DNA from 3 places in the Thalassolituus hydrocarboniclasticus genome. Region 2 is predicted to be linked to each of the others. Evidence: predicted binding sites of a transcription regulator. Region 2 holds the regulator's gene; each other region holds the start of a gene.
What was found. The regulator LexA, encoded in region 2, represses DNA repair genes until DNA is damaged. The targets are predictions, from matches to a motif close to TACTGTNTANNTANACAGTA.
Positions count from the first base shown of each region.

Region 1 (4,300 bases), 1.9 Mb from region 2:
GTTGCCGGGCTTTTTATGCTCGATAAAGTCAGGATAATCAGCTTTCCTGAATCTCTTCTTCGCCATCTTCCTGCGGCTTTTTAATCAACCTTGAGGCCAGCACACCGGCTTCAAACAGCAGCCACATAGGTACGGCCAGAATGGTCTGGGAGATAACGTCCGGTGGCGTAACCAGCATACCGACAACAAAACAGCCAACGAAGATATAAGGACGTTTTTCAGTCAGGGCAGCCACGGTGGTTATACCGCTGAGTACCATCAGGAAGGTCGCGATCGGAATTTCAAAGGCGATGCCAAAAGCAAAAAAGATTTTAAGAATAAAATCGAGAATATTGCTGATGTCCGGCATAAAGGAAATGCCTTCCGGCCCGGCGGCGGTAAAGAAGCCGAATGCCAGCGGCAGCACTACAAAGTAGGCAAAGGCGATGCCGGTATAAAACAGGACAACGCTGGATACCAGTAACGGAATACCGAATTTCTTTTCGTGCTGATACAGACCCGGAGAAATAAAACTCCATACCTGATGCAGCAGAAAAGGCACGGCCAGCAGCACCGCCAGAACCAATGTCAGTTTAAACGGCACCAGAAAAGGCGAGGCTACACCGGTGGCGATCATATTGCCGCTGTCGGGCAGCAATACTGACAGTGGCTTTACCAGAATCAGGTACAGGTCGTTGGCAAAGTAAAACATGCCAAGAAACAGCACCAATACCACCAGTACCGATTTCAGCAAACGGTTTCGCAGTTCGATCAGGTGGGCAATCAGGGGTTGTTCATGATCGGTCATGATGACGCATCGGTATTATCAGGTTTTGGATTGGCAGCAGGCTGCTGCGGACCTTGCTGCTGCGGAGCCTGTGCCAAAGAGGCTTTGTTTTCCGCGGCTTTATTTTCTGCTGTTTGCTCTGCGTCCGGCTTGGGCTGAATGCTGTTAGCCGATGGCGAATCGTCATCGAGAAACGTGGCATAAGGGTCTTTCAGCTTTTCGCGTAATTCTTCGGTGCGGACCTGGCGCTCAAGATCATCCTGGATATTGCTCATGGTGCGGCGCATACGGCCAAGAAACAGACCTACTGTGCGGGCTGCTTTTGGCAGTCGTTCCGGGCCGAGCACCAGCAGGCCCAGAATGGCTACTACCATTAATTCCAGAAAACCGATATCGAACATCAGATTTTATCTTGGTCTTTGTTGGTGCTTTTGAATTCGGCGTCTTTGGCTGCGCCTTCTTTATGCTCCAGTGTTTTTGCCGGCTCTTTGCTGTCGTCTTCATCGGCTTTTGCACTGCTGTCGTCATTCACAGCTTTTTTAAAGCTCTTGATTGCTCCGCCCAGGTCGCCACCCAGGTTACGCAGTTTTTTGGTACCGAAAATCATAATGACGATGGCCAGAACGATTAATAATTGCCAGATACTGATTCCGCCGAGCATAGGAAAATCCTCTTATTCTTAATTTAAAAATTACATCAGAAACCGGGCAGCTGATCGCCGCCCAGTATATGAAAGTGCATATGGAAAACTTCCTGCCCACCTTCTTTACCGGTATTGGTAATGGTGCGGAAGCCAGTCAGGTTTTGTGTGCGGGCAATGGCCGGCAGGCTGAGCATTAAATGGCTCATCAGGCTGGCATCAGCGTCGCTCAGATCATTCAGGTTAACGATATGGCGCTTGGGAATGACCAGCAGGTGGGTGTCCGCTTTAGGCGCAATATCGTGAAACGCCAGCAGGTACTCATCTTCATAAACGACATTGGCCGGAATCTTTCCGGCGACAATCTGGCAAAACAGACAGTCCGGCATACTCAATCTCTCAGTTCTCTGGTCTGTACCGGTTTACTTGGGCGTACGTGACGCCTTTTCTTCCAGGCCGGACATATTAAAACGCCGTGCCAGTTCGTTAACCACGGCTTCCGGGCGCTCGCCCAGTTTGGCCAGTGCCACCAGGGTGTGGAACCACAGGTCGGCGGTCTCGTAGATAACATCGCTGTTATCGCCACTGGTTTCGGCGTCTTTGGCGGCCAGAATGGTTTCGGTGGCTTCTTCGCCGACCTTCTCCAGAATCTTGTTCAGGCCCTTGTGATACAGGCTGGCCACATAGGATGAATCGGCGGCCGCGCTCTTACGTTCTTCAAGGATATCGCCGAGGGCGGAAAGTATATCGCTCATAGCTGTTTCAGTTTCGTTAAGTAGCAATCAATAAATGTCTTTCGGATCTTTCAGCACCGGATCAACGCTGACCCATTCGCCGTCCTGATAGACCCGGTAGAAGCAGCTTTCGCGGCCGGTATGACAGGCGATACCGCCAATCTGTTCCACCTGCAGGGTGATAACGTCGGCATCACAGTCGAGGCGCACTTCATGCAGCTGCTGCACATGGCCGGAAGATTCGCCTTTACGCCACAGCTGCTGGCGCGAGCGGGAATAATAGATGGCGCGGTTTTCCTGCACCGTCAGCGCCAGTGCTTCCCGGTTCATCCAGGCCATCATCAGGATACGGCCGGTCTTGTAATCCTGCGCAATGGCCGGTACCAGACCATCGGCGTCCCACTTTACGGCATCAAGCCAGTTACTCATAACATCCCCCGCGTTCAGAGGTCGCAGGATACCCCATGCCCGGGGTTTCGGGTAGGGCTTCGCCATCAGCTGAAGGGCGGCGACAAAGGCTCTGGCAGCTATCGATCCGGGCAGAAATAAGCGCAGAGAGATAAGCGCACCACAATGATGCCGCCTGCAAAATGGCCAGCCTCCTTCTGGTGCTGATAGTTTTATTGTTAATCGGATCTGGTAACAGCCGGTAACAATTCTGACTGAATTGTCAGCATTCGCCTCTTGAAGTATGCATCTGGGGTTATGTTTCAGCGTTGAGCTCAGGCATTGGCATGAGCGCTGCTCTGGCATTGCAGACTCACAACGAGAGCTGTAAACCATGACGTTAACCAAGCAAGAAAGTAAAACCAGAAACCTTTCCCGCCGCGTATTCACTCCGGCACCGCTGGCGGCCTGCATCGCAACCCTGCTGTTGTCGGCGGTTATGCCTGTGGCACAGGCAGAACCCTTTAAGCCGGAAGTTTTCACGGTCGAGAAAACCATTCAGCCCGGACCGAATGTGTTTATGAACGAAGCCGCCTGGGGGGGCGCCAGTCAGATTCACGTCTTCGCTCAGGATGACCTGCACTATAAAGGCTCGATGCCGGCGGGTATTACTTCGCAGATGAAAGTCTCGAAAGACGGCAAAACCGTCTACGTGCTGTCCGACTTTGCCAAGCGCATTACCTATGGTCCGGTAGAAAGTGTGGTGCAGGTGTACGACGTAGAAACCCTGAGCCGCAAGAAAGAAATCATCGTGCCTAATAAAGCCGTAAAAGCCATTGGTATGACCCAGCTGCTGGAATTAAGCGCCGATGAAAAACTGCTGTATGTGCAGAATGCCACACCGGCCACCTCGGTTTCGGTCATTGATATTGCTGCCCGCGAAGTGATTGCTGAAGTGCCGACCCCGGGATGTTACGGCGTTTATCCGGCACTGAAAGGCACCAGTTTCAGCACGCCCTGCGGTACTGGCCAGCTGAAAACCTTCACCCTGAAGGGAAATGAATACAGTGTTGAAGCATCGGGCAAATTATTCGATGTGGATGCCGACCCGATTTATATCCACAGCGAACGCCGTAAAAACGGTGAGCTGATCCTGACCACCTTCGGCGGTGCCCTGTACCTCGCCGATGACAGTGGCAAAACCGTAAAAATCAAAGAAAAACTGCAGGTGAATGCCGGCATCGAAGGTGACTGGGCTCCGGGTGGTTATGCCATCACGGCTTACAGCAGCACGCTGGATATGGTGTTTATGCTGATGCATTCAGGCGCTTATGACGGCAGCCATAAAAACGGCTCTGAAGAAATCTGGGCTTACAGCCTGAAGAAGAAAAAACTTATCAGTCGTTCTCCGGCACCGCATATGGTGGCGCTGAGTGTGACTGAGGGCAAAACCCCGGTGCTGTTCGGTTCCAATGAAGAAGACGAAACCATCGACAAGTACGTACTGAGCGGCGATGGCGACTTTATGTTTGAGAAGGCGGCGGCCGACGAAAAAGCCGGTTGGACCACCTCGCTGGCGGTGTCTCATGACTGAGTTACTGCCACTGGCGAGCCTCACGCTGCTGGTGTTTACCCTGCTGGTATTCCTGCGCGCGGCGCTGCACAAAGCACTGGATTTCCTCGAGTTTCAGGGCTTTGTCGCCGATTACGAATTGCTGCCGGAAGCTTTGGTTAAGCCCGCTGCTGCTGCCTTGCTGGCCCTCGAAGGCGCGC
Region 1 is NZ_CP054475.1:218,954-223,253, forward strand. Features, by position in the region: gene tatC (twin-arginine translocase subunit TatC) at 38-787, opposite strand; gene tatB (Sec-independent protein translocase protein TatB) at 784-1,167, opposite strand; gene tatA (Sec-independent protein translocase subunit TatA) at 1,167-1,427, opposite strand; gene HUF19_RS01000 (histidine triad nucleotide-binding protein) at 1,463-1,795, opposite strand; gene HUF19_RS01005 (phosphoribosyl-ATP diphosphatase) at 1,829-2,161, opposite strand; gene hisI (phosphoribosyl-AMP cyclohydrolase) at 2,189-2,569, opposite strand; gene HUF19_RS01015 (amine dehydrogenase large subunit) at 2,922-4,121, shown strand; gene HUF19_RS01020 (MauE/DoxX family redox-associated membrane protein) at 4,114-4,300, shown strand, end outside.
Region 1: a site for LexA is predicted at 2,797-2,816, ahead of HUF19_RS01015 (amine dehydrogenase large subunit). Genes of this name have one in related genera too.

Region 2 (4,300 bases):
TCACACACCGGCAAAGCAATATCGGCGGCGGCAGAAATTAAAGCCTGACGCAGATTTTCATCGTAGGGATGCGTCAGGTCGATATGATCCAGCGGACGGAATTCACCATCAAAAAAGGTACCCTCACGCCCCCAGGTGTAATCAACCACCTGATGCGGAACCGAAATTGCACCGGATTGCATGGCCGGATGAATACCACCGACAGCATTTACCGCAATAATAGCCTCTGCCCCCTGCTCCTGCAGCGCCAGTAAATTTGCACGGTAATTAATTTTATGCGGCGGTACAGCATGCGGGTGTCCGTGGCGCGCTAAAAACAGTACGGTTTTATCATTCCAGCGACCTTCCTGAACCGCTGATGAAGGCTGACCCAGCGCCGTGCTCACATCATGGCTGGCGGTAATTTCCGGACCTTCGAGTTGGGTTAAACCGGTGCCACCAATAATGGCTATTTTGTTAATGCTCATATCATTCCAACGTTTTCAGACGGCGTTTTTAAAGGCACCGTTATTCATTATTCAGCGCAGCTTTTCCAGCTGCAGCAAGATCGCCGAGCGGCGTTCGGCCAGCATGTTCTCTGAAATATCACCTGCTGCTCCCTGCAACCCGCCTACCGAACCCTGTAGCTCTTCCGAGGTCCCTTGCAATCCGGTAAGGCTCAGCGTCTGCCAGCCCGGCTGTTGTAATTGTTCACGTACAGTAAGGATGACTTGCTGCGCGGCCGGGCGGTCATTACACACCAGCAGCGCATTGGCACCGGCACGCATGGCACAGCCGGCACGTTCGGCGTAACTGCCAACACTGGCCGCACCGGCCATGGATAAATCATCACTGAAAATCACACCATTAAACTGCAGCTCGGTGCGCAGAATATTCTGCAGCCAGTGCGCAGAAAAACCGGCGGTATTGTCACTGTCGACCGCCGGATAAATCACGTGGGCGGGCATAATACCGCTTAACAGCCCCATCGACATCAGCACATGAAAAGGCTCGATATCGTTATTCAGTTCAATGCGCGAACGAGTGTCCACCGGCAGCGCCAGATGCGAGTCTGCGGCAATGGCACCGTGACCGGGAAAATGCTTGCCTACCGCCAGCATGCCGGCCTCATTCATACCACGCACAAAGGCGGAAGCCAGCGCAATAACGGTCGCTGCATCATGAGCAAAGGCACGATCGCCAATCACCTGCGACACATCGGTTTCAATATCCAGCACCGGCGCAAAGCTCAGATGCACCCCCTGCTGACGCAGCTCGGCGGCCATCAGCCAGCCCAGTTCATGGGCCAGGGTCAGCGCTTCTGTGCTGTTGTGCTGATATTCTTTTTCCAGAGCCAGCATTGGCGGCAGACGGGTAAAGCCTTCACGGAAACGCTGTACGCGACCGCCTTCCTGATCCACGCACAATAATAAATCCGGGCGCAGGCTGAGAATATCGCCGGTCAGAGCCTTTAACTGCTGTGGCGACTGATAATTACGCGCGAAAAAAATTAACCCGCAGATTTCCGGCTGCAATAAAAATTCACGGTCGGCAGCGGTTAATTCTGTACCTTCAATATCGGCAACCACACCGATACGCTGGTTCAGATTCTGTATTACAGATTGCGGCATGGAATCCTCGAAAAACTGTGTGGCTGAATCCACACCGGCGTACCGGCACTGACCAGTTCAAATAATTCAGCAATATCACTGTTACGCATACGGATACAGCCATGAGACAGTGGCTGGCCCATAGGTTCAGAATCCGGCGTGCCATGGATATAAATATAACGGCGCATGGAATCGACATTGCCCATACGGTTGACGCCGACTTCCAGTCCCTGCAGCCAAAGAATGCGGGTTAAAATCCAGTCGCGCTGTGGTTGCTGTAGCGCCAGTTCAGGCGAATACATTTCACCGGTCGGGCGCCGGCCAACGAATACGGTGTTCAGTGGCAAACCGGCACCAATAGCCGCACGGACACGGTGCCAGCCACGGGGGGTACAACCGGAATTTTCCTGCTCACCGGCACCATTAAGCGCCGTGGAAACCGGATACAGGTGGCAGATACCGGCGCTCGACACGCGCAGTACCTGATCGGCAATAGAAACTTCTATTAATGTTTGCGGTAACGCAGATTGCGCAGCCGTGGGCGCCATAGCAAAGGCCTGTTGGTAAAAAGCGAAAAACGGAAAGCCCGGCTCCGCTCAACCAGCCTGATGCGGAGCGTTAAGACCGGATGCGAGGAAAGGTATCAATTTATCAACAACCTGCGCAATATCCGATCCCTTACCCAGATCGTGTTCTGCCATCGCCGTCAGTGAATCGGCCCCCGACAACGTAAACACCGTCGCCCCCAGCATAAAGTGAATACGCCAGAAACGGTCTTCATCGGAAAGCTCAGGCGTCGCCGCCGTCACCAGACGCATAAAGGCTTTAAACACCGGACCGTATTCTTTCTGCAGAAAACGGCGTAAATGCCCCTGCCCCTGGGTGTAAGCCAGCCCCAGCAGACGCATAAAGATCCCCAGACGACGCGGACTGTCATGCCCGGCACGCAGCGCCGTCTGCGACAGCAGCATTAATATGCCGGGTAATTCCGGCACCTTGCCATCCAGCCGCGCCTGTACGGCGTCCAGCTCACGCTCCAGATCTTCGCAGAATGGCGTCAGGAAACGGGCAAACACCGCCTGAATCAACGCTTTCTTAGAGCCAAAATGATAATTCACCGCCGCCAGATTCACTCCGGCCTTGGTGGTGATATTCCGCAATGAGGTCTCGGCAAAGCCACGCTCCGAAAACAACTCCTCTGCCGCATTCAGGATACTTTTAACCGTATCTTTCTGTGCCATAACCCTGCATCTGCCCTATCACGCTGTCGCGGCTTTATTGCCATCGCCGACAGTACAAAACAACTGTTTCAAACATACGTTTAAAACGAGATTTAGGCAACCCCATATACGGCCAAAGGCTAAAAGCCTCATACCATCATCCGGGCCGGTGCAGCAGCAATGCATCCACAGCAATCCACAGACCTCTGACAACAGGGGTTTACACTGGATAAAATACTGTATACATTTACACCATACTGTATGGATCAACAGACTGGATAAGCATCATGATCAAGCTCACGGCACGACAACAGCAGGTTCTGGATTTCATCCGCTCCTCACTGGAAGATACAGGGTTTCCGCCCACCCGCGCCGAAATCGCTGCCGAGCTGGGCTTTAAATCGCCTAACGCCGCAGAGGAACACTTGAAGGCGCTGGCACGTAAAGGTGCGATTGAGATTATGCCCGGCGCTTCCCGCGGCCTGCGCATTGTTGAAGAGCAGAACCCGGGTCTGCCGATCGTTGGCCGTGTAGCCGCCGGTGAGCCCATCCTGGCTCAGGAACACATCGCCGATTACTGCGAGATTCCACCCAGCTTCTTCCGCCCTTCTGCCGACTTCCTGCTGGAAGTTCATGGCGACAGCATGAAGAACATCGGCATTCTCGACGGCGACTACATTGCGGTGCACAAGGCCGAAACCGCCCGTAATGGCGAAATCATTGTTGCCCGCGTCGATAACGAAGTAACGGTCAAGCGCTACGAGAAGAAGCGTAATCAGGTGATTCTGCACCCGGAAAATGACGACTTTAAGCCGATTGAAGTTGATCTGCGGGAAACGGAATTTGCCGTTGAAGGTTTATACGTCGGCGTTGTACGCCGCAGCTAACAGCAACTGTTCACAGGTTCGGGGTGATTGTTATGCGTCAGTTATTACTCGGAATGGAAGAAGCCGGCTTATCTCTCAGCAGCCAGCAACCAGGCAGGATGGCCAGAGTCAGCACCAGTGCGCTGCGCGGCAGTCTGACCGAGGTCATCGTCAGTGAAGGCGGTGCCATTCAGCCCATGCATTTGTTGCCGATGCTGGCACAGTGCAATGCGCACAAGCGCTGGCTGATGTGGCTGAGCCCGCACCGTCCGATGAATAAAAGCTGGCTGGAAAGCATGGGCCTGCAGCATTCGCCGGTGATTCATCTCGATCTGTGCAATGACACCCAACTGGCCCTGTGCAGCAAAGTTCTGGCGGCCGGCAACAGCCATATGATTGTTGAATGGCAGGGAGAACTGAGCAACCACGAACGGCAGATCATCCGCCAGCAGGCCGACCAGAGCGGCAGCCATGTGGTGCTGATTCAGCGCCGTCCCTGAAGTGCAGCAAACGACGAACACAAAAAAGCCCTGATTTTTATCAGGGCTTTTTTGTGTTTTCAGCACAATTTCATACGCACAACGGTGGGCGATTCAATACCGCCAGACACCATTCAGTGCAGTCG
Region 2 is NZ_CP054475.1:2,391,421-2,395,720, forward strand. Features, by position in the region: gene HUF19_RS10560 (S-methyl-5'-thioinosine phosphorylase) at 1-467, opposite strand, end outside; gene nagZ (beta-N-acetylhexosaminidase) at 519-1,610, opposite strand; gene HUF19_RS10570 (L,D-transpeptidase) at 1,595-2,137, opposite strand; gene HUF19_RS10575 (TetR/AcrR family transcriptional regulator) at 2,186-2,830, opposite strand; gene lexA (transcriptional repressor LexA) at 3,097-3,696, shown strand; gene HUF19_RS10585 (cell division inhibitor SulA) at 3,729-4,175, shown strand; gene HUF19_RS10590 (hypothetical protein) at 4,289-4,300, opposite strand, start outside.

Region 3 (4,300 bases), 970 kb from region 2:
GCGGACGGTTCAGCCAGCGCTTGAGCAAACGACTGCCCATGGCGGTGGCGGTTTTATCCATGATCCAGGCCAGCGTGTGCTGGCTGTCGCCTTTCTGGTTGATATCAATCTCCAGATTCCGGCGGCTGGCGGGGTCGATAATAATGGCGTCATCCGGCTGTTCGACCTGCAGCGAGCGGATATGCGGCAGATTATTGCGCTGGGTTTCCTGAGCGTAATTCAGCAGAGCGCCGGCAGCACGGATAGCCACCGTCATATGCTCACAGCCAAAGCCACGCAGGTCGCGGGTTTTTAACTGCTGGGTCAGCAGGCGGAAAGCGGTGTCGGATTCGTAGTGCCACGGCGCCTGTAATTTCGCCCCCTGGCGTTCACGCAGACCGGCGGGCTGGCGCTGATCTTCGTTGAGTAATAATTCCGCCGGACGCAGACGTTCGATCTCGGCCAGTAAAGCATCTTCACCGTCGACCTCCAGCACCGAGAAACGACCGGAGCTGATTTCCAGCACGGCTAAACCATGGCGTTGTTGCTCAGAACAGAGGGCAACCAGCAGGTTGTCGGAACGCTCATCGAGAAAAGCTTCATCGGTCAGGGTGCCCGGTGTGATAACACGCACGACTTTGCGTTCTACCGGCCCTTTGCTGGTCGCCGGGTCGCCGATTTGTTCGGCAATCGCCACCGAAACCCCCTGCTTTACCAGCCGGGCGATATAGTTTTCGGCAGCATGGTATGGAATACCGGCCATCGGAATGGGCTCGCCGCCACTCTGGCCGCGGGCGGTTAAGGTAATGTCGAGTAGCTGTGCCGCACGTTTGGCGTCGCTGTAAAATAATTCGTAAAAATCGCCCATGCGATAAAACAGCAGAGTGTCGGAGAATTCGGCTTTGATGCGGAAATACTGTTGCATCATCGGCGTGTGCTGGGCAGTTGCCTGGCTCATCGGGCGAGTGTCCTTAAAAAACGGGCGTGTTAATGTAAACGGCAGATTGTAAGTGATTCCGCGAGGATACAGAAATGAGCCCTGAACTGAATGCCTCTGTTGCCGTACTGGCTGAAATTCTGCAGAGCCGTAATCTGCGGCTGGTCACCGCTGAGTCCTGTACCGGCGGCGGTATTGCCAGTGCGCTGACCGATATGGCCGGCAGTTCGAACTGGTTTGAATGTGGTTTTGTAACCTATTCCAACGAAGCCAAAGTCCGCTATCTCGGCGTACCACCGGCGCTGATTGAACAGTTCGGTGCGGTCAGCGAAGAGACAGTGCGCGCCATGGTGGCCGGTGCGGTCAATAACAGTCTGGGCGATCTGGCGGTAGCGGTCAGTGGTGTGGCCGGGCCCGGCGGCGGCTCCGAAGATAAGCCCGTGGGAACTGTCTGGTTTGCCTGGGGCAATGCCGAGCAGCAGATTACGGAATGCTGCCACTTTCCCGGTAACCGCGAACAGGTGCGCGCACTGGCGGTTGTGCACGGTATTCAGGGCTTATGCCGCTGGCTGTCCTGCTGACAAAAAAGAAGGGTTGGCGCTGAGAATAAGCTGTGCTTAAATACTGGTTAAATTTACAGTGATTGGTCATGAGCAAGTAACAGACCGGTCAGACAGACTAACCAGATTAAACACAGACAGGACAGAGCGATGGATGCTAACAAACAGAAAGCACTTGATGCGGCACTGAGCCAGATTGAACGTCAGTTTGGTAAAGGCGCCATTATGAAGATGGGCGAGCAGCCGCGCGAAGCCATCCCTGCTATCTCCACAGGTTCTCTGGGGCTGGACATCGCTCTGGGCATTGGCGGTCTGCCACAGGGCCGGATCGTTGAAATCTATGGTCCGGAAAGCTCAGGTAAAACCACACTGTGTTTATCGGTGATGGCGCAGGCGCAGAAAATGGGCAAATCCGTTGCCATTATCGATGCTGAGCACGCTCTGGACCCGCTGTATGCTGAAAAACTGGGCATCGATCTGAACAGCCTGCTGGTATCGCAGCCAGACACAGGTGAACAGGCACTGGAAATCTGTGACAGCCTGGTACGCTCCGGCGCAGTGGATGTGATTGTTGTCGACTCCGTTGCTGCACTGGTTCCTAAGGCTGAAATTGAAGGCGAGATGGGCGACAGCCATGTTGGCCTGCAAGCGCGTCTGATGTCTCAGGCTCTGCGTAAAATTACCGGTAACGTTAAAAACGCCAACTGTCTGGTGATCTTCATTAACCAGATCCGGATGAAAATCGGCGTTATGTTCGGCAGTCCGGAAACCACGACCGGTGGTAACGCACTGAAGTTCTATTCGTCTGTACGTCTGGATATCCGCCGTATCGGTTCGGTTAAACAGGGCGACGAAGTGATCGGTAACGAAACCCGCGTTAAAGTGGTGAAAAATAAAGTATCGCCACCGTTCAAGCAGGCCGAGTTCCAGATCATGTACGGTCAGGGCATCTACCACATGGGTGAAGTAATTGACCTGGGTGTTAAATGTGGTCTGGTGGATAAATCCGGTGCCTGGTACAGCTATAAAGGCGACAAGATCGGGCAGGGTAAAGCGAATGCTGCACTGTTCCTGCAGGATCACCCTGAGATGGCTGCAGAAATTGAAGCCGGCATCCGCAGCCAGATGCTGACGGTAGCCGTAGCATCAGACATTACCAGTGAAGCGGATGAAGAAGCCGAAGCCTGAGCTGACGCAGGCTGAATTGCGCCGGGCGGCTGTTGATCTGCTGTCCCGGCGTGATTATTCCCGCCGCGAACTGTCGCGCAAACTCTCCCCGAAAGCTGCCGATCCTGACGATGTGGAAACGGTTCTTGATGACCTTGCCGAGCGTCACTGGCAATCCGATGAGCGCTTTGCTGAATCTTTCCTCAACAGCCGCTGCCAGCGTTATGGCCCTGTGCGCCTGCAACAGGAGCTGCGCGAAAAAGGTCTGAACGCTGAGCAGATTCAGAGTGCTATCGCCAATCTCAGTGTTGACTGGTATGAGCTGGCACTTGATCTCGCACAACGCAAATGCCCTGGCGGGGTATCACCGCAGGATATGCGTGAACGCGCCCGGTTATATCGTTTTCTGGCCTATCGTGGTTTTACGGGCGAGCAAACCAGCTATGCTCTTGAACAGCTGGCTATTGCTGAACACTCGGATAGCTATTAAGCCACCGTCACTATCTAGTGAATTTTCCTGACTATGCTGCCTTTTTGACGACATTATTTTCACTGTCGCCTCAGTCTATTGACACTCCCCTCACTGCTAACCATGATCAAATTCATATATCAGAATATAGAACAATTGTTCAATTTCCGGCGGAGACCGGTAGTTAATAATCATAAGATCGTTGGGGAGGGATATGAGCCCAACTGTACAGGTCGATATCGTACTGGTGCAGCATCTGCTGAGCTTCTGGGACAGTCAAGGTATTGATATCACTCCTGTCTGGAGTTTACTTGGCATGACACCTGCGGAGCCTATGCCGCCATGGGTCGATGCTGACAAGCTTAAGCTTGCCCATAATTATATCGCCTCGCAAAGCTGCGACAGGCTGTTGCCTGCCCGTACCGGGCGCTATCTGGCACAGTGCGATTTACCGCTGAGCCGGTTATTAAAATATTCTGAGAATTTATCTCAGGGACTGGTGGCTGCTCTGCGTTTTATTCATCTGTCAGCGGGTAATATTCACTTTGCCGTCAGTCCGGGTGAGCACAAAGTAATTATCAGGGCTGAGTCGCAGGCAGGTTTGCAATTATTGCCACAACAGCTGTTGCAGGGTTTGCTGACGCTGTCTGAAGCCTGTTATCAGGTACTGGGCAGGCGTTACCGTGATCAGGATCTGCTGTTGCAGGTACCGCTTGATTCAGATTTTGTGGCGCAGCTGAATGACTTTTGTGTTCCTGAGGTTGTAGCAGGCGACACTTATGCTCTGGAGATATCGGCGTCCGCCTGGCAGCAGATTAATCCGGAACAGCAGCCGATCCTTTATGCCAGTTTGTTGCGGGATTTTGAGCGTAATGCCGATAAATTCCGTGAGCAGGTCATGCTGTACAGCGAGTTGCAGCGTATTCTGCAGGGCTGTCTGCTGAAGCGTCAGGTATCGCAGGAAGATGTGGCCGCACAGCTGAGTATCAGTGTGCGTAATCTGCAGCGTCGTCTGAAAGCATTGGGAACAACCTATCAGGCTTTGCTGGATGAGAGCCGCCAGGCGTTGGCGATGCATCTGATTCGTGATGAAAGTATTCCGCTTTATGAGATCGCTTTTATGGTCGGTTATGCCGAACCCAGTGCCTTTTATAAAGCCTTTAAACGCTGGACGGACGCAACGCCTGG
Region 3 is NZ_CP054475.1:3,364,036-3,368,335, reverse strand. Features, by position in the region: gene mutS (DNA mismatch repair protein MutS) at 1-937, opposite strand, end outside; gene HUF19_RS15060 (CinA family protein) at 1,012-1,497, shown strand; gene recA (recombinase RecA) at 1,627-2,664, shown strand; gene recX (recombination regulator RecX) at 2,645-3,133, shown strand; gene HUF19_RS15045 (helix-turn-helix domain-containing protein) at 3,327-4,300, shown strand, end outside.
Region 3: a site for LexA is predicted at 1,539-1,558, ahead of recA (recombinase RecA). Genes of this name have one in related genera too.